DNA from 2 places in the Morganella sp. BCCO 40_0007 genome. Region 2 is predicted to be linked to the other one. Evidence: riboswitches for the same ligand, from Rfam matches in the RefSeq annotation. Region 2 holds a riboswitch; the other holds the start of a gene.

What was found. Region 2 has a riboswitch for thiamine pyrophosphate ahead of thiC (phosphomethylpyrimidine synthase ThiC). Riboswitches for the same ligand answer to the same signal wherever they lie in the genome.
Positions count from the first base shown of each region.
Region 1: another riboswitch for thiamine pyrophosphate. It lies ahead of thiB (thiamine ABC transporter substrate binding subunit); the one in region 2 lies ahead of thiC (phosphomethylpyrimidine synthase ThiC).

Region 1 covers NZ_JAVBIN010000009.1:141,785-154,130, forward strand. Annotated here, with positions in the region: gene R5268_RS12470 (DNA polymerase II) at 1-1,077, opposite strand, end outside; gene thiQ (thiamine ABC transporter ATP-binding protein ThiQ) at 1,137-1,847, opposite strand; gene thiP (thiamine/thiamine pyrophosphate ABC transporter permease ThiP) at 1,844-3,454, opposite strand; gene thiB (thiamine ABC transporter substrate binding subunit) at 3,430-4,428, opposite strand; TPP riboswitch at 4,510-4,618, opposite strand; gene rppH (RNA pyrophosphohydrolase) at 4,799-5,332, shown strand; gene ptsP (phosphoenolpyruvate--protein phosphotransferase) at 5,342-7,588, shown strand; gene lgt (prolipoprotein diacylglyceryl transferase) at 7,697-8,593, shown strand; gene thyA (thymidylate synthase) at 8,677-9,612, opposite strand; gene R5268_RS12510 (prepilin-type N-terminal cleavage/methylation domain-containing protein) at 10,115-10,594, shown strand; gene R5268_RS12515 (prepilin peptidase-dependent protein) at 10,588-11,175, shown strand; gene R5268_RS12520 (YgdB family protein) at 11,225-11,665, shown strand; gene R5268_RS12525 (prepilin-type N-terminal cleavage/methylation domain-containing protein) at 11,658-11,990, shown strand; gene recC (exodeoxyribonuclease V subunit gamma) at 12,001-12,346, shown strand, end outside.
Region 2 covers NZ_JAVBIN010000019.1:20,567-32,912, forward strand. Annotated here, with positions in the region: gene thiE (thiamine phosphate synthase) at 1-573, opposite strand, end outside; gene thiC (phosphomethylpyrimidine synthase ThiC) at 560-2,509, opposite strand; TPP riboswitch at 2,652-2,771, opposite strand; gene R5268_RS18545 (methyl-accepting chemotaxis protein) at 3,027-4,604, shown strand; gene R5268_RS18550 (HAD family hydrolase) at 4,672-5,346, opposite strand; gene R5268_RS18555 (ABC transporter ATP-binding protein) at 5,356-6,384, opposite strand; gene R5268_RS18560 (ABC transporter permease) at 6,395-7,195, opposite strand; gene R5268_RS18565 (ABC transporter permease) at 7,182-8,045, opposite strand; gene R5268_RS18570 (alkaline phosphatase family protein) at 8,068-8,892, opposite strand; gene R5268_RS18575 (ABC transporter substrate-binding protein) at 8,903-9,973, opposite strand; gene nudC (NAD(+) diphosphatase) at 10,174-10,956, shown strand; gene hemE (uroporphyrinogen decarboxylase) at 11,049-12,116, shown strand; gene nfi (deoxyribonuclease V) at 12,151-12,346, shown strand, end outside.

The DNA.
Region 1 (12,346 bases), on a different contig from region 2:
ATGGGTGTGCTCAAAAATCCTGGTGACCAGACGGCAGTCCTGTAAGTTATAGCGCGCCAGTGCCGGTTTATCTTCGCGGAAACGGCGGTTGATCTCATCCATGCGGTCATACGGGGAATCACTGTCTTTGCCCTCACCGAGCAGCGCCTGAGATACCGCTTCCAGGCTGAAGGACGGAAACTGCCAGGTGGCTGCTTTCAGCGCATCGATGCCGTCAATAATCAGCCGGCCGGGCGCTCCGGCAAAAAATTGTCCGGGTTTGAAACCATGCTCCCGCCAGGAGAGCGGAGCGTTGTTACGGCCGAAAATCAGCGGGATCTGATACTTCTCTGCATGGCGCTGCAAAATGCGCAGATCAAACTGGATCAGGCTCCAGCCGATTATCATGTCCGGATCATGCTCTGCCAGCCACTGATTCAGGCGGTGAAGCAGATCCGGGCGGCGCGGGACATATTCCAGCGTGAAATCCGGATTGGTCAGTGGTGTGCCGTTTTCCGGGCCGAGCATAAAAACCGTGTCGGCTCCGCAACCGGAGAGCCCGATCGAGTAAAGATCACCGAATTCAGTGGTTTCAATATCCAGAGACACGATTTTCAGCGGCGGGCGGTAATCCGGATGCGGCTTCATCAGAACATGGCCATCCGCCTGCGGCTGTACCCAGACAGCAGCGGTGATAAAGCGCTCCATCAGGTAGCGTTCACAGGGGCGGATATCCGCTTCATAAAGGCGGAGATGCTGTTCGCCGAGTTGTTTTTCCAGCTGTTGTAACTGGCGGTACTGACGACAGTAAACGGCGCTGACATCATCCTGATGAAAATCGCGCAGCGGACGCGCTGCCAGTGTGGCGCCGGGGATGTTATTAATCAGCGGGCGGCTTTCCGCCAGTTCCCGGTGCGGGACAAACCCGACAGCCTGTTGCAGCGGAACAGAGACATGCCGCGGCCCGTTATCCGTCGCCAGCCAGTAACTGACCGCAATTCCGCGCGGGGTATCAGACCAGTGACGGGTCAGAATAAAACCGGCTTCCGCCGGTGCTGCCACCTGACGGGAGGGGAAACTGTTGTGCCCTGCCATCATTGTTGTCCGTTCCGCTGAAAAAAATAACTATAGCAGAGTGGTGTGGATATATACAGTATTTAAGGTGCGATTTGCGGGCGGATACCGAGGATTTGTGCCTGCGGAACGTTACCGCTGACCAGTGCGGCGGTACTGCCGTCAAACGCAATGGTACCGTTATCCACGACCATTGCACGGGGGGCAATTCTGGCTGCGTCATCGGTATTGTGGGATACCATCATCAGCGTCAGTTGCCGTTCTTCACAGATGGTTTCCAGCAGTGCCAGCATTTCATTGCGCAGAGCCGGATCCAGTGCGGAAAAGGGCTCATCCAGCAGTAAAACCGGTTGGGAGCGCACCAGGCACCGTGCCAGCGCCACCCGCTGACGCTGGCCGCCGGAAAGCTGTGACGGCAGACGCCGGAGCAGTGGTGTCAGTGAAACCTGTTCAGCGATGTGTTCCAGCTGTACTTTCTGCGCCGCATTCAGTTTCATTCCGGGATGAAAACCGAGAGCGATATTCTGCTCTGCGGTCAGGTGAGCAAACAGATTATTTTCCTGAAACAGCATAGATACCGGACGCCTGGCGGGCGGTGTCCGGGTGTGATCTTCGCCATTGAGCCGGATAGTGCCGCTTTCGGCAAACTGAAAGCCGGCAATCAGTGACAGCAGTGTACTTTTACCTGCCCCGCTCGGGCCTAGGATGGCAATTTTCTCTCCGGCAGTAACTGAGAAATCAAAATTCATTGTCTGTTGCTGATAGCGGTAATGAATATGATCAAAATAAATCATGGGCGTTTCCCCGGCAGACGTTCCAGAATGGTAAACAGCCCGAAACAGAGTAAAAACAGTATCAGTGCGGTGACTGCGGCATCCGCATTGCGGTAAGCGCCGATCTGCTGATAAAGATAGAACGGCAGTGTGCGGAAATCTTCATTACCGAACAGGGCTATCACACCAAAATCCCCGACAGACAGCACGCTGGCAAAGGCAACAGCTTGTGCCAGCGGGTTACGCAGCGCCCGCAGTTCAATCAGTTTCAGCCGGTTAAATCCGGCGATATTCAGAGAGAGACAAAGCGGATTATAGCGCTCAGCCAGGTCGCGCATCGGGTTATCCAGTACTTTCAGTGCATAAGGAACAGCCATCAGTGCATTGGTCAGAATAACCAGCCCGTAAGGGAGAGCCCCCAAATCTGTGGTGCCGGTTGTACTGTTGAGCAGCAGGAAAAAGCCGGTGGCCAGCACAATTCCCGGCATCGCGAGGATCACCAGCCCGGAGAGTTCCATAGCCTGTCCGGCTCTGACTGCCTGCCGCAGCCGTAATTCACGGCTGCTCCACAGCAGCATCATGGTGAGCAGCACACAGATAAATCCCGAGGCCAGCGCAATACCGAGTGAGGTGAAAAATGCCCGCCACAGTGCCGGTTGCTGCAATACCGGCAATAATCCCGGATTCAGACCATCAGCAATGATGGCAAAAAACGGCGGCAGCAGAAACAGCAGGGCACAGAGGATAATCAGGCCGTCAGATAATTTACGCAGCGGTGTATCCTGCGGATTGCGCCATTGCAGCGATTGGGTAAAGCCGACAGAAAAATGGCCGGACAAACGCTGGCTGACGAGCACCAGCCCGATACAGCACACCAGCTGGATCAGTGCCAGCAGCGCAGCACGTCCGATATCAAAGTCATAATTCAGTGCCTGATAAATGGCCAGTTCAATGGTCGTTGCTGCGGGACCGCCGCCGAGTGCGAGCACCGTGGCAAAACTGGCAAAACAGAGCATAAAAATCAGCGCGGCGGTCGGTAGTAACTGACGCCGCAGATAAGGCCATTCCACAATCCGGAAATGCTGCCATTCATTCATATTGAGCTGAGCGGCGAGCTGTCTCTGCTCCGTGGCTATATTATCGAGCTGCTGATACAGCATCCGGGTGGCAAGCGGCATATTAAAGAAGATATGCGCCAGCAGAATGCCTTGTAACCCGTACGGGGAGAAGGAATAATCCAGATCCAGAAAACCGGAAATATGTGCCAGCCAGCCGTTACGTCCGTAAACCGATAAAATACCGAATACAGCCACCAGTACGGGCAGCACCAGTGTCATCGCACACAGCCGCAGAAAAACGCCCCGCCCCGGAAAACGGCGGCGCCAGAGTGCCCGGGCCAGAAAAACAGCCGGAATAACAGAAAACAGAGCGGATAAAAAAGCCTGCCAAAAGGTAAAGCGGACAACATGCCACAGATAGCTGTCATCCCAAATCTGCTGCCAGTCTGTATCCGGTGTATTAAACCACAGCGCCCCGAAGGCACTGACAGCAACAACCAGCAGGAGACCGGACGCCAGTGCGCCCGGTATCAGATATGCGCCAATCAGCGACTGACTGCGTTTTGCCATATCCGTATCCACTGATTGCGCTCTTTCGCCACTTCTTTGGCGTCAAATTCCAGCGTTTTGGCCGGTTTCGGCATTTTGTCGTAAACCGGCGGCAGCGGCATATCAATCACAGGATACATCCAGTTGGTGGCCGGCAGGGTTTTCTGGAAATCCGGGGTCAGCATAAACTGCATAAACTGCTCCGCCAGTGCCGGGTGTTTTGAGGAGGCCAGTACACCGGCCATTTCCACCTGAAGGTAATGCCCTTCCTCAAACAGTGCGGCAGCATAGTTATCTTTGTTATCAGCCAGCATGTGATAACCCGGCGATGAGGTGTAGCTCAGCACCAGATCCGCTTCCCCTTTCAGGAACAGACCGTAAGATTCACTCCAGCCTTTGGTGACGGTCAGGGTTTTTTTCGCCATTTTAGCCCACTGCGCTGCCACATCATCCCCGTAGAGTTTTTCCATCCACAGCAGTAATCCCAGCCCCGGTGTGCTGGTGCGCGGGTCCTGATAAATAATGGTCAGCTTCTGATCGCTGTTAAGCAGCTCTTTCATGCTTTTCGGCGGGTTAGGCAGCGTGTCTTTGTTGTAGATAAAAGCAAACCAGCCGTAGTCATAAGGAATAAAGGTTTCGCTTTCCCATTTGACCGGCAGCACCAGTTTTGACTGATCGACATTGCTTTCTTTAAACAGACCGGTATCCAGTGCGGCCTGCATCAGGTTGTTATCCAGCCCTAAGATGATATCTGCCTGTGATTTTTTACCTTCCATCCGCAGACGGTTCAGCAGTGTCACGCCGTCACTCAGACCCACGAGTTTCAGTTCGCAGTTGCATTGTGCCTCAAAGTTTTTCTTAATTTCCGGCCCCGGTCCCCATTCAGCCACAAATGAGTCATAGGTATAGATAGTCAGAACCGGCTTGCTGTTATCTGCCGCCGCCTGGAAAGAGAACAGTGCGGCAAGACCGCCTGCAATAATGTGTCTGGTCAGTTTATGTAACACTTTGCGCTCCTGTAAGAGAAGGATTGGCAAAGGATCTGAGTGCAGCGTGATGGTAACAGACTGTGCTGTCAGCAGTGGCGGCTCAAATCCCTACGCCGGTATTAACCGGATCAGGTTCCTCGGGTGTTATCTCAGCAACACCGGCCGGAAAGCCGTTGCTGCACCCCGTTGAGAGAGGAATAGTGTAGTGTTTTTCCCGGGAATTTGCCACCGCCCGCAACCGTTAATACCGTATGTTGCTTTTCATCCGTCAGAGCCGGAAATGCGGCGGGCTGAAGGATTTTGAGTGCAGAGGTTTACCCCATGATGGGAGTGTGAAACAATTGGCTATCTTTCAGTTTTTTTCTGAGGTAGTCGAGTGATTGATGATGATGGCTACCGCCCGAATGTCGGGATTGTAATTTGTAATAAGGAAGGCCAGGTTTTATGGGCCCGCCGCTACGGACAGCACTCGTGGCAGTTTCCTCAGGGAGGTATTAATCCCGGCGAGTCACCGGAACAGGCCATGTACCGTGAGTTGTATGAGGAAGTTGGTTTAACGCGTAAAGATGTGCGTATCCTGGCGGTAACCCGCAACTGGCTGCGCTACAAATTACCCAAACGTTTGGTGCGTTGGGATACCAAACCGGTTTGTATCGGCCAGAAGCAGCGCTGGTTTTTACTGCAGCTGCTCTGCGAGGACAAAGAGGTCAATGTGACCCGCAGTAAGTCGCCGGAATTTGACGGCTGGCGCTGGGTCACCTACTGGTATCCTGTTCGTCAGGTGGTCTCTTTCAAACGCGATGTGTACCGCCGCGTGATGAAAGAGTTTTCTTCCGTTGTGATGCCTGCCAACAGCGAAGCGACGGCTGTCCGGGCACCGTTTCCCTATCGTCGCCGGCGCCAGAATTAGGGGGAACGGATGCTGACGCGTTTACGTGAAGTGATTGAAAAAGTGGCTGCCGCCGCTGATCTCGCGGAAGCGCTGGAGCTTCTGGTTAAAGAAACCTGTCAGGCGATGGGAACAGATGTCTGTTCTATCTACCTGGCAGATAACCAGCATCAATGTTTTTATCTGATGGCAACGCAGGGGCTGAAAAAGCCCCGCGGCCGTGCTGTCAGTCTTGCTTTCGGCGAAGGCGTCGTCGGTCATGTCGGCCGCCGCGCCGAGCTTATCAATATTGCGGATGTCCGCGAACACCCCGGTTTTAAATATCTCCCTCAGGTAAAAGAAGACAATCTGCGCGCGTTTCTCGGTGTGCCGGTGGTTTACCGCCGTCAGTTACTGGGCGTGCTGGTGGTTCAGCAGAGAGAAAAGCGCCTGTTCAGTGAAACGGAAGAATCCTTTATTGTCACCCTGGCGATGCAGCTGGCGGTGCTGCTGGCGCAGGCTCAGACCAAAGGACTGTTCGGGCAGTTCCGTCAGACACGGATACAGGCAATCCCGGTTTCCTCCGGGATTGTGATGGCCTATGGCTGGGAAGATCGCTCGCAGCCTGTGCTGGAACATGTTTCGGAGGCATCGGCGCTGGATCGCGTACAGGAACGTGCCCGCCTGAATAAAGCGCTGGAGGATGCCACGGCGGAGTGCCGTCGTATCAGCAAGCGTTTTAATGCCGCATCACAAAAAGAGAGTGCAGCTATTTTCGATCTCTACTCCCATCTGCTGAACGACCTGCAACTGAAAAAGGGGTTGTACAGTATGGTGGAGCAGGGCTTTGTGGCGGAATGGGCCGTTAAAACGGTCATTGAACAATTTGCGGCCCGGTTTGCCGGGCTCCAGGACAGCTATATGCGGGAGCGGGCCGCGGATTTGCGTGCGCTCGGTCAGCGGCTGTTGTTCCATCTGGATGATAATTTTACCGGCAGCAACCAGTGGCCGGAACGTTTTGTGCTGGTGGCCGATGAACTGAGTGCCAGCCTGCTGGCGGAACTGCCGCAGGAACAGCTTGCCGGTGTGGTGGTGCGTGACGGGGCAACACATTCTCATTCCGCTATTCTGGTCAGGGCAATGGGAATTCCGGTTATCATGGGTGCGGATATTCAGCCGGAACTGCTGCACAACCGCCTGTTGATCCTCGATGGTTACCGGGGCGTGGTGTATATCGAACCGGAGCCGCTGATAGCCCAGGAATTCCGTCAGATTATTGAACAGGAGCAGGTTATCAGCCAACTGGCTGAGGATGAACTCAGCCGTTCCGCCGCACTGAAAAGCGGTGAACGGATCTCTGTTCAGCTGAATGCCGGGCTCAGTCTGAAATATGAGCAGAAAATCGTCAAAAGTATTGACGGTATTGGCCTGTACCGCACGGAAATACCGTTTCTGGTGCATAATGGTTTTCCGTCAGAAGAAGAGCAGAAAATCCGTTATCAGGATATGCTGCAACTCTTTGCCGGGAAGCCGGTTGTATTGCGGACACTGGATATCGGTGCGGATAAACAACTGCCGTACATGCCTATCAGTGAGGAAAACCCGTGTCTGGGCTGGCGCGGTATCCGTGTGATGCTGGATCAGCCGGAGATTTTTCTTATCCAGCTGCGTGCTATGCTGCGGGCTAATATCGGGCTGAATAATCTGAAGATATTATTCCCGATGATTTCCGGGCTCGCTGAGGTTGAAGAGGCTATCCGCCTGCTTGACCGCGCCTGTGAGGAAGTCTCGGCACTGACCGGGGAAACGGTGAAACGTCCGCCGGTGGGTGTGATGCTGGAAGTACCGTCATTGTTATTCATGCTGCCGGAACTGAAACAGTATATTGATTTTATTTCTGTCGGCACGAATGATTTAACGCAGTATCTGCTGGCGGTTGACCGGAATAATACGCATGTTGCGCCACTCTATGACTCGCTCCATCCGGCGGTATTGCGTATGCTGCATTTTGTCCGGACAGAAACCACACGGCTGGGAATTCCGGTCTCTGTCTGCGGGGAAATGGCAGCAAATCCGTTAGGTGCAATGATCCTTATTGGTTTAGGATATCGCCGGCTGAGTATGAACGGGCGGAGTATCCCGCGTATTAAGTATCTGTTGCGGCATCTGGATGCCGCAGCGCTGGAGCCGCTGATGGCATCATTGCTGGATGCACAGACAGCGGCTGAGATCCGTGAAAAAGCGGAACTGTTTATTGAGAGCAAGGGACTGGAACAGCTTATCCGCGGCAGTGCTTAACCGCACATCCTGCGTAATGAGTCGGTTTCGTCCTTACAGTCATATATCCCGGTCTGCGGCGGGCAGAGCAGCGCCTGCGGCCGGATACAACACACAGTGTGAGGTACGATGAGTAACACTTATCTGGCATTTCCGGATTTTGATCCTGTTATTTTTTCTGTGGGGCCGGTGGCGTTACGCTGGTACGGGCTGATGTATCTTGTCGGGTTTGTGTTTGCCATGTGGCTGGCCAACCGGCGGGCAGATAAACCGGGCAGCGGCTGGAAACGCAGTGAAGTTGAAACACTGTTATATGCCGGATTTGTCGGGGTTTTCCTGGGCGGCCGTATCGGTTATGTTCTGTTTTATAACTTCCCGCTGTTTGCGGAAAACCCGCTGTATCTGCTGAAAGTCTGGGACGGCGGTATGTCATTCCACGGCGGTCTGATGGGCGTTATTATCGCAATGTGGTGGTTTGCCCGCCGCACGAAGCGCCATTTCTTACAGGTAGCTGACTTTGTGGCACCACTTATTCCGTTTGGCCTTGGTATGGGGCGTATCGGTAACTTTATTAACGGCGAATTGTGGGGGCGTGTAACACTCGATACGCCATGGGCCATTCTGTTCCCGACCTCTTACAGCGAAGATGTGAAACTGGCTGCGGCTGACCCTTCTCTGATGCCGGTACTCGAGCAGTATGGTGTGTTGCCGAGACACCCGTCGCAACTGTATGAAATGCTGCTTGAGGGGATTGTCCTCTTTATCATTCTGAATGTGTTTGTCCGTAAATCCCGGCCGATGGGCAGCGTGTCCGGACTGTTCCTGATCGGTTACGGTCTGTTCCGTATTATTGTGGAATTCTTCCGCCAGCCGGATGCCCAGCTTGGTTTATTCAGCGGGATCAGTATGGGACAGATTCTGTCTGTACCGATGATTATTGTGGGGGTGCTGATGATGGTATGGGCATATAAATGTCCGGGGCATAAGAAGCAGACTGATACCGGAAAACAGAATACACCGGAATAGAACCGATTTTAGTATTTAGTGAGTAACAAAAAACTGCATCGTAACTGATGCAGTTTTTTTATGCGCAGCTGTTTAATGGTTTCTCAGACAGAGAACGGATATTTAATCGGATCGTGGTGCTGGTAATCTGTCACCGTAAAGTCATCGGTGGTAACCCATGTCATCAGATCATCCAGTGTTTTAATCTCAGGATTAATATGAAGTTTCGGTGATGCAAATGGTTTACGTGCAATTTGTACATCACGCATTAATTCTAATTGATCTTCATATAAATGCAGATTAACCACTTTGTGATAAACCTTACCGCATTTCAGTCCGGTTATCTGAGCCATAATCGCAAGCAGGAAATAACATTGCGGTGCATTGAAAACATAACCCAGTGCATAATCACAACTTCTCTGATAACTGTTTAAATATAATGTTCCGTCAAGAACTGAGAAGTGATGCATAAACATACATGGTCTCAGACAACCCTGATCAAATTCACCCGGATTCCAGAAGGAGATAATTTCACCGCGGTCATCAATTCCTTTTTTTAAATTATTATATACTTTACGGAGTTGATCGAAGGTATTTTTTCTCAGTTCATTAATCAGGTTATTAACACCTTCTTTATCTCCGGCATCACTTAATGATAATAATAAATCATACTGTGTGTCTGTCGGGGATATTTTCAGCTGACGTCCCTGAACACCATAAACACGGCCCATATCATCCTCACCTTTACGGTTCGGGTTTGCCAGCCAGTCGGCGTTTTCATTTGCGTTGGCATTCCAGGTATTACACCCGATGTCTCTGAACTGTGAGGCATTGTCATATCCGCGTAAGTAACCCAGCATTTCCGCAATAGCGGCTTTCCAGAATGCTTTGCGGGTGGTTACCAGCGGGAACTCATTCTTGTCAACGTGGTAAGTGAAATCGGCATTAATAATTGTCAGACATCTTTTACCTGTCCGCTTATTTTCAATCCATTTCCCTTCCTCCAGAATCCGCTTTGCAATGTCTAAATATTGTTCCACTTTTGTTTTCCTGTTGACGCAGTATATGATCTTAATATTATAGCATTGTTTTTATTCATTTCATATAAAATAATGTTTCTTTGATTTTGTCAAAATAGATTTTATTCTTTTTGTTAATTTAATTAATGGCATATGTATATTAATTTTATTTTCTAATAATTTATTATTTATATTAAATGGTTTCGAAATTAATAATAATTCCCGAATCACCGGCACTGAGAATGAGCTGTTTTAAATACAGTGCCGGTGATCGGTTTTTATATTGGGTAATATCCGGATTGTTAAAGAGCGGTGATATCTGCTCTTTTTAGCGTCTTCGTTTTTTTCACGCCAGACTTTTTTTCAGGAAGATGATTTTTTTCCGCATAACAGGAAGAACGGATGTGTATTTGCAGTGCCATGCAGATATTTTTTCCTGTTGTATCGCATATTTTCAGGTTCTGCCTTTGCGGAAGTGGTAAACGCGTTATTTTTTCAGCAGAGAACGGAAACGGATAACCACATGCAGAAACACATGCGAAAAGAGCGGGGGATATCGCTGATGGAAGTCATTATTGTTTTATTTATTATGGCATTACCAGTTTCATTTGTTCATATGTCATGGGAAAGCTACAGAGAACGGCGTTATCTGACAGAAACAGCAGCATTGTTTCATCAGTATCTCAGCAGCCATAAGCTGAAAGCAACGTATCTGAATGAAACCCGGAAAATAGCCGTTATTTTCGGTGAGAAAAGCCGGGCCTGTCATCAGGTATCCGCAGCGCAGTGCGATAGTGATACAGAAGCGTTCATTCCTGCACAGGGCGTTCGTATTGTTTCCGGCACCACGGATATGGTGCAGTTCTGGGGAACCCGGCATACCGCCTCTGCCGCCGGTTTTGTGCTGGAAAATCCACAGGGACAGATAAAACTGATTATCTCGGCTCCCGGCCGTATCCGGTTGTGTACGCCGGGGCGGCTATCAGGTGTGCCGTCATGCTGAATAAAATACGGGAGCAGGGATTCCTGTTATTTGAAATGCTGGCGGCGATGGCTGTCAGTACGATTATCCTGGTCACGGCAGCCCGGTTTTTTCCGGCTCTGGGGCAGGATGTACTGAACACATACCGGCAATATAAGCTGGATACCATTATGCGTGAAACGCTTCTGAGGCTGGAAAAAGATCTCCGGAGGACAGCCTTCTGCCGGGGGCATTGTCAGGGCAATCCGCTGCAGATTGCGGCGAAGCCGGGCGAGACCAGGAGCAGCTGCATTATAGTTGCTTACGATCTCAATCATAATGGCCGCTGGGAACGTAATGTCCGGAAAACCGGGGAGCATTTTGGCTACCGTCTGAATAAACAGGCAATTGAATGGACACGTAATGCCCTCAGTTGCCGGGAATCCGGCTGGGAAAAAGTCACCGATAACCGCTATGTGGCTGTTTCCCGGTTTTTGGTCACACCGGTGACATTGTACGGAAAAAATGGTCTGCACTTAACCCTGACACTTACCGGACTGGATATGCCCTTAATACAGCGAACCGGAGAAAGCCTGATTGTTATGCCGAATTACCACCTGTAATCCCTGCAGGGAAAAAGCGGATAGCTCAGCGGGAAATACGTTGCTGCTGATGATAATGCTGCTGCTGGGGGTTTCACTGATGATGTTATCGGTTCTGCATCGCTTTTATCAGACAGAGTGGCGTAACAGTCAGGATGAAACTGAATTTTACCGTGCGGATGCCGGTGCGGCGTCTGCTCTGGAGTGGGGACTGACGCAGGACTGGTCGCGGAAAACATTGAATGAAATACCATTTTACTGCCGGACAGCACCGGACCCGGCGCTGAAAAGTTGTTTGCGGCGGCTGAGAGCAAATAAGCTGTTATTGCAGGGCAGCCGGTTTTCTTCCCGGTTTGCACAAAATATCACGCATTATCAGTTGGTCAGCGCCGGGGAAGAAGGCGACAGAATGATATTAACGGCTCTGCCGCAGGGCTGGAGTGATTTTTGCCCGCCGGATTTAAAACCCGGTTGTCACCGGCACAGGGATACAGGAGAAAATAATGAATGAGCGCGGAATGTCGTTACCGGAAGTGATGCTTTGTGCCTTTATCTTTGCAATTCTGATTACCGGATTATTACGCTATTATCAGCTCCTGCACAGCGGAAAACACAGGCAGTACACGGATGTCAGTACGGTACGTCATCTGCATCAGATGATGCGTTTTACCACCGTTCCCGGGGCATTACGGCAGATGATGCAGGCACACTTGTCTCCCCGCCAGAAATGGGAAAGTGAGCAGGAAAATGTGTCACCGGGCTGTATTTCCGTTACTATCGGGCTGGTCTCCCCGGGAGAGCGCCGGTTAACCGCCGGAAGATGGCAATGTATGTAAGGACAGGACAATGTTTACGGTTTATCACTCCAATGATCTGGATCTGCTGAAAGACCTGATATGCCATATTATTGATAATGATAAAATCAATGATCCTTTTTGCCCTGAAACCGTGCTGGTGCAAAGCCCCGGCATGTCTCAGTGGCTGCAAATCAGTCTGGCGGAAAAACTGGGGATTGCCGCAAATATTACGTTTCCGCTGCCCGCAACGTTTATCTGGGATATGTTTACCCGCGTCTTGCCGGGTATTCCGAAAGAAAGTGCTTTCAGTAAAGGAGCGATGACCTGGAAACTGATGTCACTGCTTCCGCAGCGTCTTGATGATCCGGATTTTGCCCCGCTGCGCCATTACCTTG
Region 2 (12,346 bases):
GATCGCACTGACCACCGCAATGCTGCCGACCCCGGTGGCAGCAACAGCAGGGGCACGATCAAGGGAAATACCGCCGATGGCGACCAGCGGGAAATCCGGTGTCGCGGCCACCTGGCGGGCTAAGTTTTCTAATCCCTGCGGGGAAGAAGGCATGATTTTGGTTTGTGTCGGGAAAATATGTCCCAGTGCGATATAGGAGGGATACAGCGCTTTGGCGCGCTGCAATTCCGTATCATCGTGAGTGGAAATCCCGAGACGCAGCCCGGCCTGCTGAATAGCCCGCAGGTCGGCAATATCCAGATCTTCCTGGCCGAGATGCACACCATAAGCACCGTGTTTTATCGCTGGGCGCCAGTAATCGTTGATAAACAGCCGCGCCTGATACTGTTTTCCCAGCGCGACGGCAGTGCGGATCTGCTCATCCACCTGTGCATCGGTTTTGTCTTTGATGCGTAACTGAATCGTCCGCACACCGTATGCCAGCAGCCGCTCAATCCACACCAGCGAATCCACCACCGGATACAGCCCTAATTTGTGTTCCGTCCGGGCAAACGGCGCGTCAGGCAGATTCATCGATACGCTCCTCTGCACTATGGTACAGCTCGCTGCCTTTGGCACGGAAGGCGTCAGACATCTCTTCCATCCCGGCGGCGTAGTCGCGGACTTCCTGTGAGATTTTCATTGAACAGAATTTCGGCCCGCACATTGAACAGAAATGCGCGACTTTGCCGGATGCCTGCGGCAGTGTTTCATCGTGGTAAGTCCGGGCGGTTTCCGGGTCCAGCGCCAGGTTGAACTGATCTTCCCAGCGGAATTCGAAACGTGCTTTTGACATCGCGTTATCGCGGATTTGGGCTCCCGGATGTCCCTTGGCAAGATCGGCAGCGTGCGCAGCGATTTTATAGGTGATAAGTCCTTGTTTAACATCTTCTTTATTCGGCAGGCCGAGATGCTCTTTCGGCGTGACATAGCAGAGCATCGCGCAACCGAACCAGCCGATCAGTGCCGCACCGATACCGGACGTGAAGTGGTCATAACCCGGCGCGATATCGGTAGTCAGCGGCCCCAGCGTGTAGAACGGTGCTTCGTGGCAATGATCCAGCTCTTCCGTCATGTTTTTGCGGATCATCTGCATCGGCACATGACCCGGGCCTTCAATCATCACCTGCACATCATATTCCCACGCGATTTTGGTCAGTTCGCCGAGGGTATGCAGTTCCGCAAACTGAGCTTCGTCGTTGGCATCCTGAATTGACCCCGGACGCAGGCCATCACCGAGAGACAGCGCCACATCATAGGCCGCACAGATTTCACAGATGTCACGAAAGTGCTGATACAGGAAGTTTTCCTGATGATGAGACAGGCACCATTTCGCCATAATCGAACCGCCGCGTGACACAATGCCGGTCAGGCGTTTTGCCGTCATCGGCACATAGCGCAGCAGGACACCTGCGTGAATAGTGAAGTAATCCACCCCTTGTTCCGCCTGCTCCAGCAGGGTATCGCGGAACATTTCCCAGGTCAGGTCTTCGGCAACACCGTTCACTTTTTCAAGAGCCTGATAGACCGGCACGGTACCGATAGGCACCGGACTGTTACGCAGTATCCATTCGCGGGTTTCGTGAATATAACGGCCGGTGGAGAGATCCATCACCGTATCGGCCCCCCAGCGGGTGGACCAGACCAGTTTTTCCACTTCCTCTTCAATGGAGGAGGTAACAGAAGAGTTACCGATATTGGCATTCACTTTCACCAGAAAATTACGGCCGATAATCATCGGTTCAGATTCAGGGTGGTTAATATTGGACGGAATAATGGCGCGTCCGGCGGCGACTTCATCGCGGACAAATTCCGGGGTGATGTTATCCGGCAGATTGGCGCCGAAATGCTGTCCCGGATGCTGTTGCAGCAGAACTTCGCCACGGATACGTTCACGTCCCATATTTTCGCGGATGGCGATAAATTCCATCTCCGGGGTAACAATCCCTTTCCGGGCATAATGCAGTTGTGTCACGCATTTTCCGGTTTTGGCTTTCAGCGGTGCCGGGCGGTTCGGGTAGCGCAGATGGTCAAGACCGTTATCGGCCAGCCGGTCACGGGTAAAATCAGAACTCAGCTGTATCACTGCTTCGGTATCGCCGCGCTCTGCGACCCATTGTTCACGCAGGCGGGCAAGACCGGCGCGGACATCCAGTTTCACCTGCGGGTCGCCATACGGCCCGGCGGTATCATAAACCGGTACCGGTTCATTCTCTTCATACTGCGGATTGGCCTTGTCTCCGCCGATCAGTGTGGGCGACAGGGCAATTTCCCGCATCGGCACACGAATATCCGGGCGGGAGCCGGTGAGATAAATACGGGACGAATTCGGGAAATTGACGCCTTTCAGCGTGCTGATATATTCCTCAGCCGCGTCGCGCTGCTCACGGCGGGTACGGGCTTTGGAGGGGGTAGCGGTTTCCGCGCCCGGGGAGAGATCAGTGGTATCAATACGTTGTTCACGGGACATAGCAAATTCCTTACAGTGAAACCGGCAACGCCGGAAGAAAAAGTGAGAAATTGCTTGTCTGGAGGTGCGTCAGGAGTAATGCGTGATAACCGGCTGTACACAACATCCGCATGGCGGCGGCTGAAAAACGGCGGTTAAAAAAGGAAAGATTACTCTTGTTCCCTTCGCGGGTACTAACCCGATCAGGTTCCGCGGATCCCGAATTAACGGTCTCAGCCCGATTTATCACAGGGATAAATGCTGGGCACTCCGACAAGAAAGATTTCAGTATAAGAAGCTGCCCGGAAACTACAACCTTTTTATAACATCATTTATTTACCTGAAGCGTTCCCGATCATTCCCCTCTGATAGTCAGCAGTTACACCGCAGCGGCCAAATATAAAAAAAATTAAATTAAAACTGATAATTTCCGGTCAGTTGCCGATGTTTTCTGTCGGCGTGCCTTATTACGGCATATAAGAAAAGATATTTGGTTATTTATTGGCCTTATTGATTGCTTTCTGCATCAGGAAAAAAAATGAATCTTAAAAATATGACGATCCGGGTCAGGTTATCTGTCACATTCGGTGTTCTGATCGCCATTCTGGCGCTGGTTTCCGGGATGGCGGTGATGAACCTGTACAAAGACAAGGAGATGTTCACGGATTACGTCAACGGGACATATGCACTTCAGGTTCAGGCGTATGAAGTCCGCCATGCAACGGAAGAGCGGGCGATCATGCTGCGGGATATGATCAATTCAACTGATAAGAAAGATAAAACAGAAGAACTGAACCGTTTTGAAGAAGAAGACGGGAAAGTGAGTGAAAGAACTCAGACACTGCTGGATATGGTTAATGAGTTCGGTATGGATCCGCAGGGATGGGACCTGCTTGATAAAATGATAGCGGATGAAAAACACTATGCCGCCGTGACCCGGGAAGTACTCGAACTGGATAAGCAGGGCCGTCATGAGGAGGCGATTGCGAAAATGATGGATGCGGAATATGCCGCATCGGATGCCTATATCCTGTCATTCCGTGCCAGCAGAGATCACGGCACTGAAACCGGTAATCAGCTTATTCAGCAGTTTAATACGAATTTTGAGCGTCAGAGCAACATTATTCTGGTGTTCGCACTGCTGGCATTAACGCTGGCGATTGTTTCCGGGGTGATGATTATCCGGAACCTGACCCGTGCGCTGGGTGCCGAACCCGCACAACTGAAAGAAGTGGCTGAACGTGTCGCTTCCGGTGATCTGTCGCCGTCCGATGAAACGTATCCGGTTCCGGAGGGCAGTGTGCTGAGTACTCTGAAAGCAATGCAGAGGAATCTGGCCGGTATCGTCGGCACAGTGCGTAATAACAGTGACAGTATTGTGACCGGGACAATGCAGATAACCAGCGGTAATGCGGATCTGAGTCAGCGGACGGAATCCCAGGCCAGCAGTCTGCAACAGACAGCGGCATCTATGGAGCAGTTATCTGCCACGGTGAAAAGCAGTGCGGAGATTGCCGCCAAAGCGAACATGATGGCAGCGGAAGCATCCGAAACGGCCCGTCACGGTGGAGAAAAAGTGGATCTGGTTATTCATGCCATGCAGGATATTTCACACTCTTCACGGACAATCACTGACATTATCGGCGTGATTGACTCCATCGCATTCCAGACCAATATTCTTGCGCTGAACGCGGCGGTGGAAGCCGCACGTGCCGGTGAACACGGGCGCGGTTTTGCTGTGGTATCCGGCGAAGTCCGGACACTGGCACAGCGGAGTGCACAGGCGGCCGGTGAAATAAAAAATCTGATTAATACCAGTGTTGAACAGGTGGACGCCGGCAGTAAACTGGTGGCAGAAGCCGGTGAGTCGATGCAGGTGATTGTCACTCAGACACAGAGCGTCAGCCAGATGATTGACGAGCTGACACTGGCGGCGAATGAGCAGTCTCAGGGTATTTCGCAGGTCGGGATTGCTGTGCAGCAGATTGATGAGGTCACACAGCAGAATGCCGCGCTGGTGGTTGAAAACGCGGCCGCAGCGGAAAGCCTGCATCAGCAGGCGGGGCAGCTCATGCAGGTCATGACGCAATTCAGACTGGGAAGCAGTGCTGCCTGAGCCGGCTGATACCCGCTGACGTATCTTCGGCTGCGGGTATTATATTTATCAGTGACGGGCAGGAAGATCAGCCGTTTATTGGGTTTAGCGACCACGTCAGCTGCATCCACCCCTGTTTTTCTGCCTCTGCCTGCAATACCGGGTCGGCGTTGACCGTCAGCACATCCGTGGCATAGCGGCACAGCGGTAAATCGTTGGCGGAATCGGTATAAAAAATCGTACGTTCCGGTAAAAACTGGCGAATATCCAAAAAGTTAGCCAGTTTTTCCACTTTGCCTTCACGGAAGGTGGTGATCCCCTGTAATGCGCCGGTGTAATGGTCATCTTTGATTTCCAGTTCGATACCAAACGCCAGATTCACCCCCAGCATCTTCGCCACCGGTTTGACAATAAAATCGGCGGTGGCGGAAATAATAATCACCGGTACGCCGTGTTCTTTGTAAAACGCGAGGGTTTTGATGGCATCCGGGTAGACCAGCGGGCGCACTTTGCTTTCGGTAAACTCAGCCACCCATTCATCAATCTGTGCAACGGTGGCATTACCCAACGCCTTAAGGCTGAAGGCCATATACGCAGCCATATCCAGCTTCCCGGCGCTGTAATCTGCCATCATCTGCTTATCTGCGGCAAAAAAGGCCGGATCAGTGATAATGCCTTTCTCCCACAGATAGTCTGTCCATAACAGGCTGCTGTCCGCAGCGATTAAGGTGTGATCGAGGTCGAAAACCGCTAATGTTGACATGACGTTCCTTTAATTAACTGACGGGGCAAGGGCGCGGATTTCATTTTTATTAAACATCAGCTCCAGCTGTGTGCCCTGTTCAAACAGCCGCTCAGAGGAGCGGTTCAGCAGATCCACGGTCAGTGCGCCCATTCCGGTATCCACCTGATAACGGATAATATTGCCCAGTAACTGACTGTCACGGATTGTACCTGAAACGGGACGGGAAATGTGTTCCCCGTACTGTCTTCCGGCCTCGCGGACATAAATGGACTCCGGGCGGATCGCCACAATACCGCTGAGATTCAGGCCGAGCAGGCTGTTGGCATTGTGTGCGTTCACCAGATTATAATGCCCCATAAAACGCGCGACAAACTCATTGGCGGGCTGGGTGTAGAGGTTTTCGGCGGTATCACTCTGCACGATTTCACCTTTGTTCATCAGGAAGATGCGGTCTGACATCAGCATCGCTTCTTCCTGGTCGTGAGTGACAAAAATCGTGGTCAGATTCAGTTCCCGCTGGATTTGGCGGATTTGCTGACGCAGATGTTTGCGGATTTGCGCATCCAGCGCGGAGAGCGGTTCATCCAGCAGCAGGATACGCGGTTTCATCACCAGCGCCCGTGCCAGTGCCACCCGCTGACGCTGGCCGCCGGAAAGCTGATGCGGCAGATGCTGCTCTTTTCCTTTCAGACCCACCAGCTCAATCACTTCCGCAACGGCTTTGCGCTGTTCATTTTCCGGGATTTTCTGCATCTTCAGACCGAAAGCAATGTTGCGTTCGGTCGTCATATTCGGGAACAGCGCATAGCTCTGAAACACCATACCAATCTCCCGCTGCTGTGGCGGGGACAGTGTAATATCATGTTTATTCACATAAATTCTGCCATCATTAACAGGCTCCAGCCCGGCGAGACAGCGCAGCAGGGTGGATTTACCGCAGCCGCTCGGGCCGAGCAGGGTAATAAATTCCCCTTTGCTGACAGAAAAATTCAGACCGGAAAAGACCGGCGTGGCAGCAAAGGATTTTGTCAGGTTTTCAGCAATTACATAGCTCATCAGTGATTCCTCAGCGGCTTAAGCGTGTTGCGATCAGGGTCAGGATCAGGGTGAAAATAAAGTAGCTCATCACCAGGGCAGAGGTGAAATGCCCGCTGGTCTGACGCATGTTGTAGAGATAGATTTGCAGTGTTTCGTAACGGGTGCCGACCAGGATATTGGCAAACACAAACTCACCGAACAGGAAAGAGAACGCGATCAGCAATGACACCAGCAGCCCTTTGCGGATATTCGGCACCACCACCAGCAGAAATGCTTTAAAAGTACCTGCGCCGAGCAGATGAGCGGCATCCAGCAGGTCTTTCAGCGGCACGCCGTTCAGGCTGTTGGCCAGCGCCCGGTACATAAACGGCAGGGTGATGGTGAAATAGGTACCGATCAGAATCCACGGCGTACCGGCGATCGGCAGCGGTCCGTCAGCAAACAGTTGCAGCAATCCGACTGAGGAGACGACCGGTGGCACGGCAAACGGCAGAATAATCAGGATCTCCATCAGCCCTTTGAGCCGCGGGAAGTAATAAAATACGGCAAATACCAGCGGCAGGATCACCAGCGTGCTGAGAGCGAGTGTGACAAAACAGATAAACAGCGAGCGGCCGAATGCCGCGAGGAAACGCGGGTCCTGCCACAGCTTCAGATACCACTGTAACGTCAGGCCGTCCGGCAGCACCGTAGCGCCCCAGCGGGTGGAGAAGGAATACACCAGCGTCGCGATAATCGGTAACAGCAGCAGGATCACAATCAGGCTGAGCATGAATTTGTGATAACGCGCCATGGACGGCGGATTGAGTGTGAGATCAGCACTTGGCATGGTAACTCCGTTTCAGCAGCCAGTGATAGACAGCAGTGATGAATCCGAGGATAACCATCAGCAGGACAGAGAGTGCCGCCGCCATATTCGGTTCCAGGAACAGGTCGCCGGACACCAGGCTGGCGATACGGATGGTCACCATATTGTAGTTCCCGGTAGTCAGCGCATAGGTGGAGGCATAAGCGCCGGCGGCATTGGCAAACAGAATGATAAACGTGCCGAGCAGTGCCGGAGAGAGCACCGGCAGCGCGATATAACGCCAGTAGGCGAGGCGTCCGGCTCCCATGGTTTTGGCGGCATCTTCCCATTCCGGTTTCAGGGCATCAAAGGCCGGATAGAGCAGCAGAATTCCCAGCGGGATCTGAAAATAGAGGTAAATCAGCATCAGTCCGGAAGCGCTGTAGAGATTGAAATCCTCAATTATCCCCCAGGCTTTCAGTTGCAGGGTGATAGCGCCGTTGACGCCGAGAATAATAATAAAGGCAAACGCCAGCGGCACACCGCTGAAATTGCCGGTCATGTTGGTGAAAGCAATCAGCCAGCGGCGCGGACGCGGCGGGGCGTGCTGTAAGGAAGCGGCGAACAGCGTCGCGAGGAGAAGCCCGCCGACCGCCGATATCCCGGAAATCCACAGCGTGTTTTCAAAGGACTGAATATAAAAAGGGCTGCTGAAGATTTCGGTGAAATTCGCCAATGACCAGGCATCTTCATACACGAAGCTGTTGATAATCACCCATAACATCGGCGCAAGCTGGAAAAGCGCGAACAGCAGCGCGGCAGGGAGCAGTAACAGCATCGGTTTCAGCGGCAGACGGCGTGACAGAGAGCGGGCATGTTGCTTACTTTTCATCGCGGTCAGCTCCGGCAGAATATCAGCCATGGTATGTCTCCCGCAGCAGACGCGGCGCAGCGGCTTTATTGTGTCCGCTCAGGCCGAGCAACCGGCAGACAGTACCGCACAGTTGTGTCTGCTGCACCGGGAGGTCTGCTTCGTGAGAGAATGCATCACCAACAACAAACAGCGGCACCGCACGCTCTTCATCCAGAATTCCGCCGTGGGAGCGATCATTATTCATACCGTGATCACTGGTCACCAGCACCTGATAACCCGCTTCACGCCATGCAGGCAGATACGCGGAGAGCAGACCGTCTGCACGGCGGGCACTGTTGCGGTACTGCTGTGAATCACCGCCGAATTTATGACCGGCATCATCAATATTCATCGGGTGAATAAGCAGGAAGTCGGGGTGGTATTGACGGCGTAAATATTCCGCATCGAGAAATAAATGATCGTCCGGATAGTGATCCGCCTGATAAAAACAGCCGTGTTGTATTGCCAGCGAATCATCATGAGTGAATCGGTCACGGACGGCATCAAACGGCGCACGGTTATACAGCTCACTGACCCAGTGATACGCCGCAGCCGCGGTGGTTTTTCCGGCTTTTTGTGCGAGGGAGAAAATACTCTCGTTGTGTGACAGACGCACCACCTGATTGTGCACCACGCCGCTGTCAACCGGACGCACGCCGGTCAGAATACATTCATACAGCGGGCGGGAGAGTGAGGGCAGTTCACAGTTCAGGCTGTACAGAGTGGCGTCCCCGGATTCGGCTAACCCCTGCATAAAGCCCATGCAATCATGGGCTGTGCGGTAGTTTAGGCCATCCAGAACAACCAGGATAACTGGGTTATTCATTGTCATTCCGTTAATTCATGTTGATGATAACGTTTTGCTGCCACAGCTTCGGCAACTGGCGGGAGGTTTTTTCCCATCCGTCAAAATCGGTAATCGGTTTGGCGTTGCTGTACTGGGATTCCGGCAGCAGTTTGGCTTTGATATCGTCCGGCAACGTCAGATGTGCAGCGCGGATAGGGCGGGCATAGCCTTCAGCCAGGTTGAGTTGTCCTTTATCACTGAAGATAAATTCACGGGCCAGTTTGGCGGCGTTCGGGTTCTTCGCATATTTGTTGATAATCGTGGTGTAACCGGAGGTGACTGAACCGTCAGACGGGATCACCACGGTAAAGCGTTTGGCATCAATCTGGTCGCGGTAGTTAAGGGCGTTGAAATCCCACATTACCGCCACTTCCACTTCGCCTTTTTCCAGGTTTGCCACGCTCGGGTCATTCAGGGATAAACGTTTTTGTTTGGCGAGGTCAGCAAATAATTCAATCGCAGGCTGAATATTGGTTTCATTACCGCCGAGGGCAAAGGCTGCGGAAAGGACACCGCTGTTGGCCTGTGCTGCGATACCGACATCACCGATAGTCACACGGTAGTTACCGCTGCGCAGATCGGCCCAGCTTTTCGGTTGTTCTTTGACAAGGTCATTATTGATGATGAATGCAATGGTGCCGGTATAGGCCAGTGCCCAGTTGCCGTCTTTATCTTTTGCCCAGTCCGGGATCTGATCCCAGGTGGTCGGTTTGTAAGGCTGCACCACATCTTTCTGTACGGCGACAGGGCCGAAAGCGGCACCCACATCCCCGATATCCGCAGTGGCATTCGTTTTTTCAGCGGCGAATTTGGCAATTTCCTGAGCGGAGCTCATATCGGTATCCTGATGGCGGATGCCGTAGAGCTTTTCAAGATCAGCCCAGGTGCCTTTCCAGTTAGCCCAGGTATCCGGCATCCCGACACTGTAAACCACGCCCTCTTTTTTGGCTGCGGCAATCAGTTCTTCAGGAATGGTATTTTGCCCGGCAGAAAAAGCAGAGAAAGAGGCAGTAACCGCTGCGGCGGTCAGTACTAGTTTGGCAGAAGGAAAGCGTGTCATAAAACCCTCGTCAGTTAACTGATTCAGTATCAGTGGTGTGGCTAGGGTATGACGCGTTTGTGACAGGCAACTGACATCGGTGTGACACTTTTCTGACAGCCGGGTGACACGGAAAAACATCCCCCGTTCTGCTGAGTATTCTCCCGGCAAAGGGAGTATGATTTAATCCATTATTATTTCATTAACATGATGTCTCTATTATGCAGCAGATTTTAACAGGCAATGAAACCGGCTACTGGGTGATCAGCGCGGATAACCGCGTCTGGCTGCCGGAAGGACAACTGCCGGAGGGCAGTGCGGCACAATGGATGCTGACCGGGAAACCGGCCGTACGTATCGGGGAGTGGCAGGGATTACCTGTCTGGCTTATCCGCGAAAAAATGCGTTCTGATATGTGTTCCCCACGCATTATTGCCGCAGAGAATGATGACCTCTTCAAAATGGCCGGACGCGGCGTGCAGCTGGCGGAATTTTACCGCTCGCACCGCTATTGCGGCTATTGCGGCGCAGCCATGAAATACAGTGCAAGTGAGTGGGCGTGTCTGTGTGACAGCTGCCGCGAACGTTACTATCCGCAGATAGCGCCGTGTATTATTGTCGGCATCCGCCGTCATGACTCTATTCTGCTGGCACAGCACCGCCGCCACAAAAGCGCGCCGCTGTTTACCGTGCTCGCCGGGTTTGTCGAAGTCGGTGAGACCCTGGAAGAAGCCGTTGCCCGTGAGGTGATGGAAGAGAGCCGGATTGAGATTCAGAATATCCGTTATGTCTCCTCGCAGCCGTGGCCGTTCCCGCACTCGCTGATGATGGGATTCCTGGCGGATTACGCGGACGGTGAAATTCATCACGATCCGTCAGAGCTGCTCAGCGCAGACTGGTACCGGTATGATAATCTGCCGGTTATTCCGCCGCCGGATACCATCGCCCGCCGTCTGATTGAAGATACCGTCGCATTGTGCCGTCAGGATGACGAAGACGCGTAACACCGCCCTGACCCCGGACGACAGGCGTGTTACAATGGGTTTTATTCAGGACGTCAATACGTTACGCGGCCAACAACTTTTTGGAGTCTGTCATGAGTGAACTGAAAAACGACCGCTATCTGCGGGCATTACTGCGTCAGCCGGTGGATGTAACCCCTGTGTGGATGATGCGTCAGGCCGGGCGTTATCTGCCTGAATATAAAGCCACCCGCGAACAGGCGGGGGATTTTATGGCACTGTGTAAAAACACCGAACTGGCCTGTGAAGTCACCCTGCAACCGCTGCGTCGTTTCCCGCTGGATGCGGCAATTCTCTTTTCCGATATTCTCACTATTCCGGATGCAATGGGTCTCGGGCTCTATTTTGAAACCGGAGAAGGGCCGCGTTTTGTCGATCCGATCCAGAATGCCCGCGATGTTGAAAAACTGCCGGTACCGGACCCGGAGCAGGAACTCGGCTATGTCATGAATGCCGTACGCGCCATCCGCAAAGCCCTGAACGGCGATGTGCCGCTGATCGGTTTCTCCGGCAGTCCGTGGACTCTGGCTACTTATATGGTGGAAGGCGGCAGCAGTAAAGCGTTCACCAAAATCAAAAAAATGATGTACGCCGAACCGCAGACCCTGCATCTGCTGCTGGATAAACTGGCAGACAGCGTGATCCTCTATCTCAACGCGCAGATTAAAGCCGGTGCACAATCCGTGATGATTTTCGACACCTGGGGCGGGGTACTGACCGGGCGTGACTACCGTGAGTTTTCACTCAATTACATGCACAAAATTGTCGATGGTCTGATCCGTGAAAATGACGGGCGCCGTGTGCCGGTTACGCTGTTCACCAAAGGCGGCGGACAGTGGCTGGAAGCGATGACGGAAACCGGCTGTGATGCTCTGGGACTGGACTGGACCACGGATATCGCGGATGCCCGCCGCCGGGTCGGTAATAAAGTGGCCTTACAGGGTAATATGGACCCGTCCATGCTTTATGCACCGCCTGCCCGCATTGAAGCGGAAGTGGCATCTATCCTGGCCGGGTTCGGGCAGGGCGAAGGCCATGTGTTCAACCTCGGACACGGCATCCACCAGGATGTTCCGCCTGAGCATGCCGGCGCATTCACTGAGGCTGTTCACCGCCTGTCAGCCAAATACCATCAGGGCTGATCACTGACAGATAACGGAGGTCACCATGACAGCCATTGACACCCGCGCCCTGAAAGCCCGGCAGACGGAACTGGCACAACAGGTCAGTCTGCAGGATGTGCCTCTCAGTCCCCGCTATATTGCGGGGGTGGATGTCGGCTTTGAGGACGGGGGAAATGTCACACGGGCTGCCGTGGTGATCCTCACCTGGCCTGAGCTGGAGGTGGCGGAGTATCAGACCGCCCGCATCC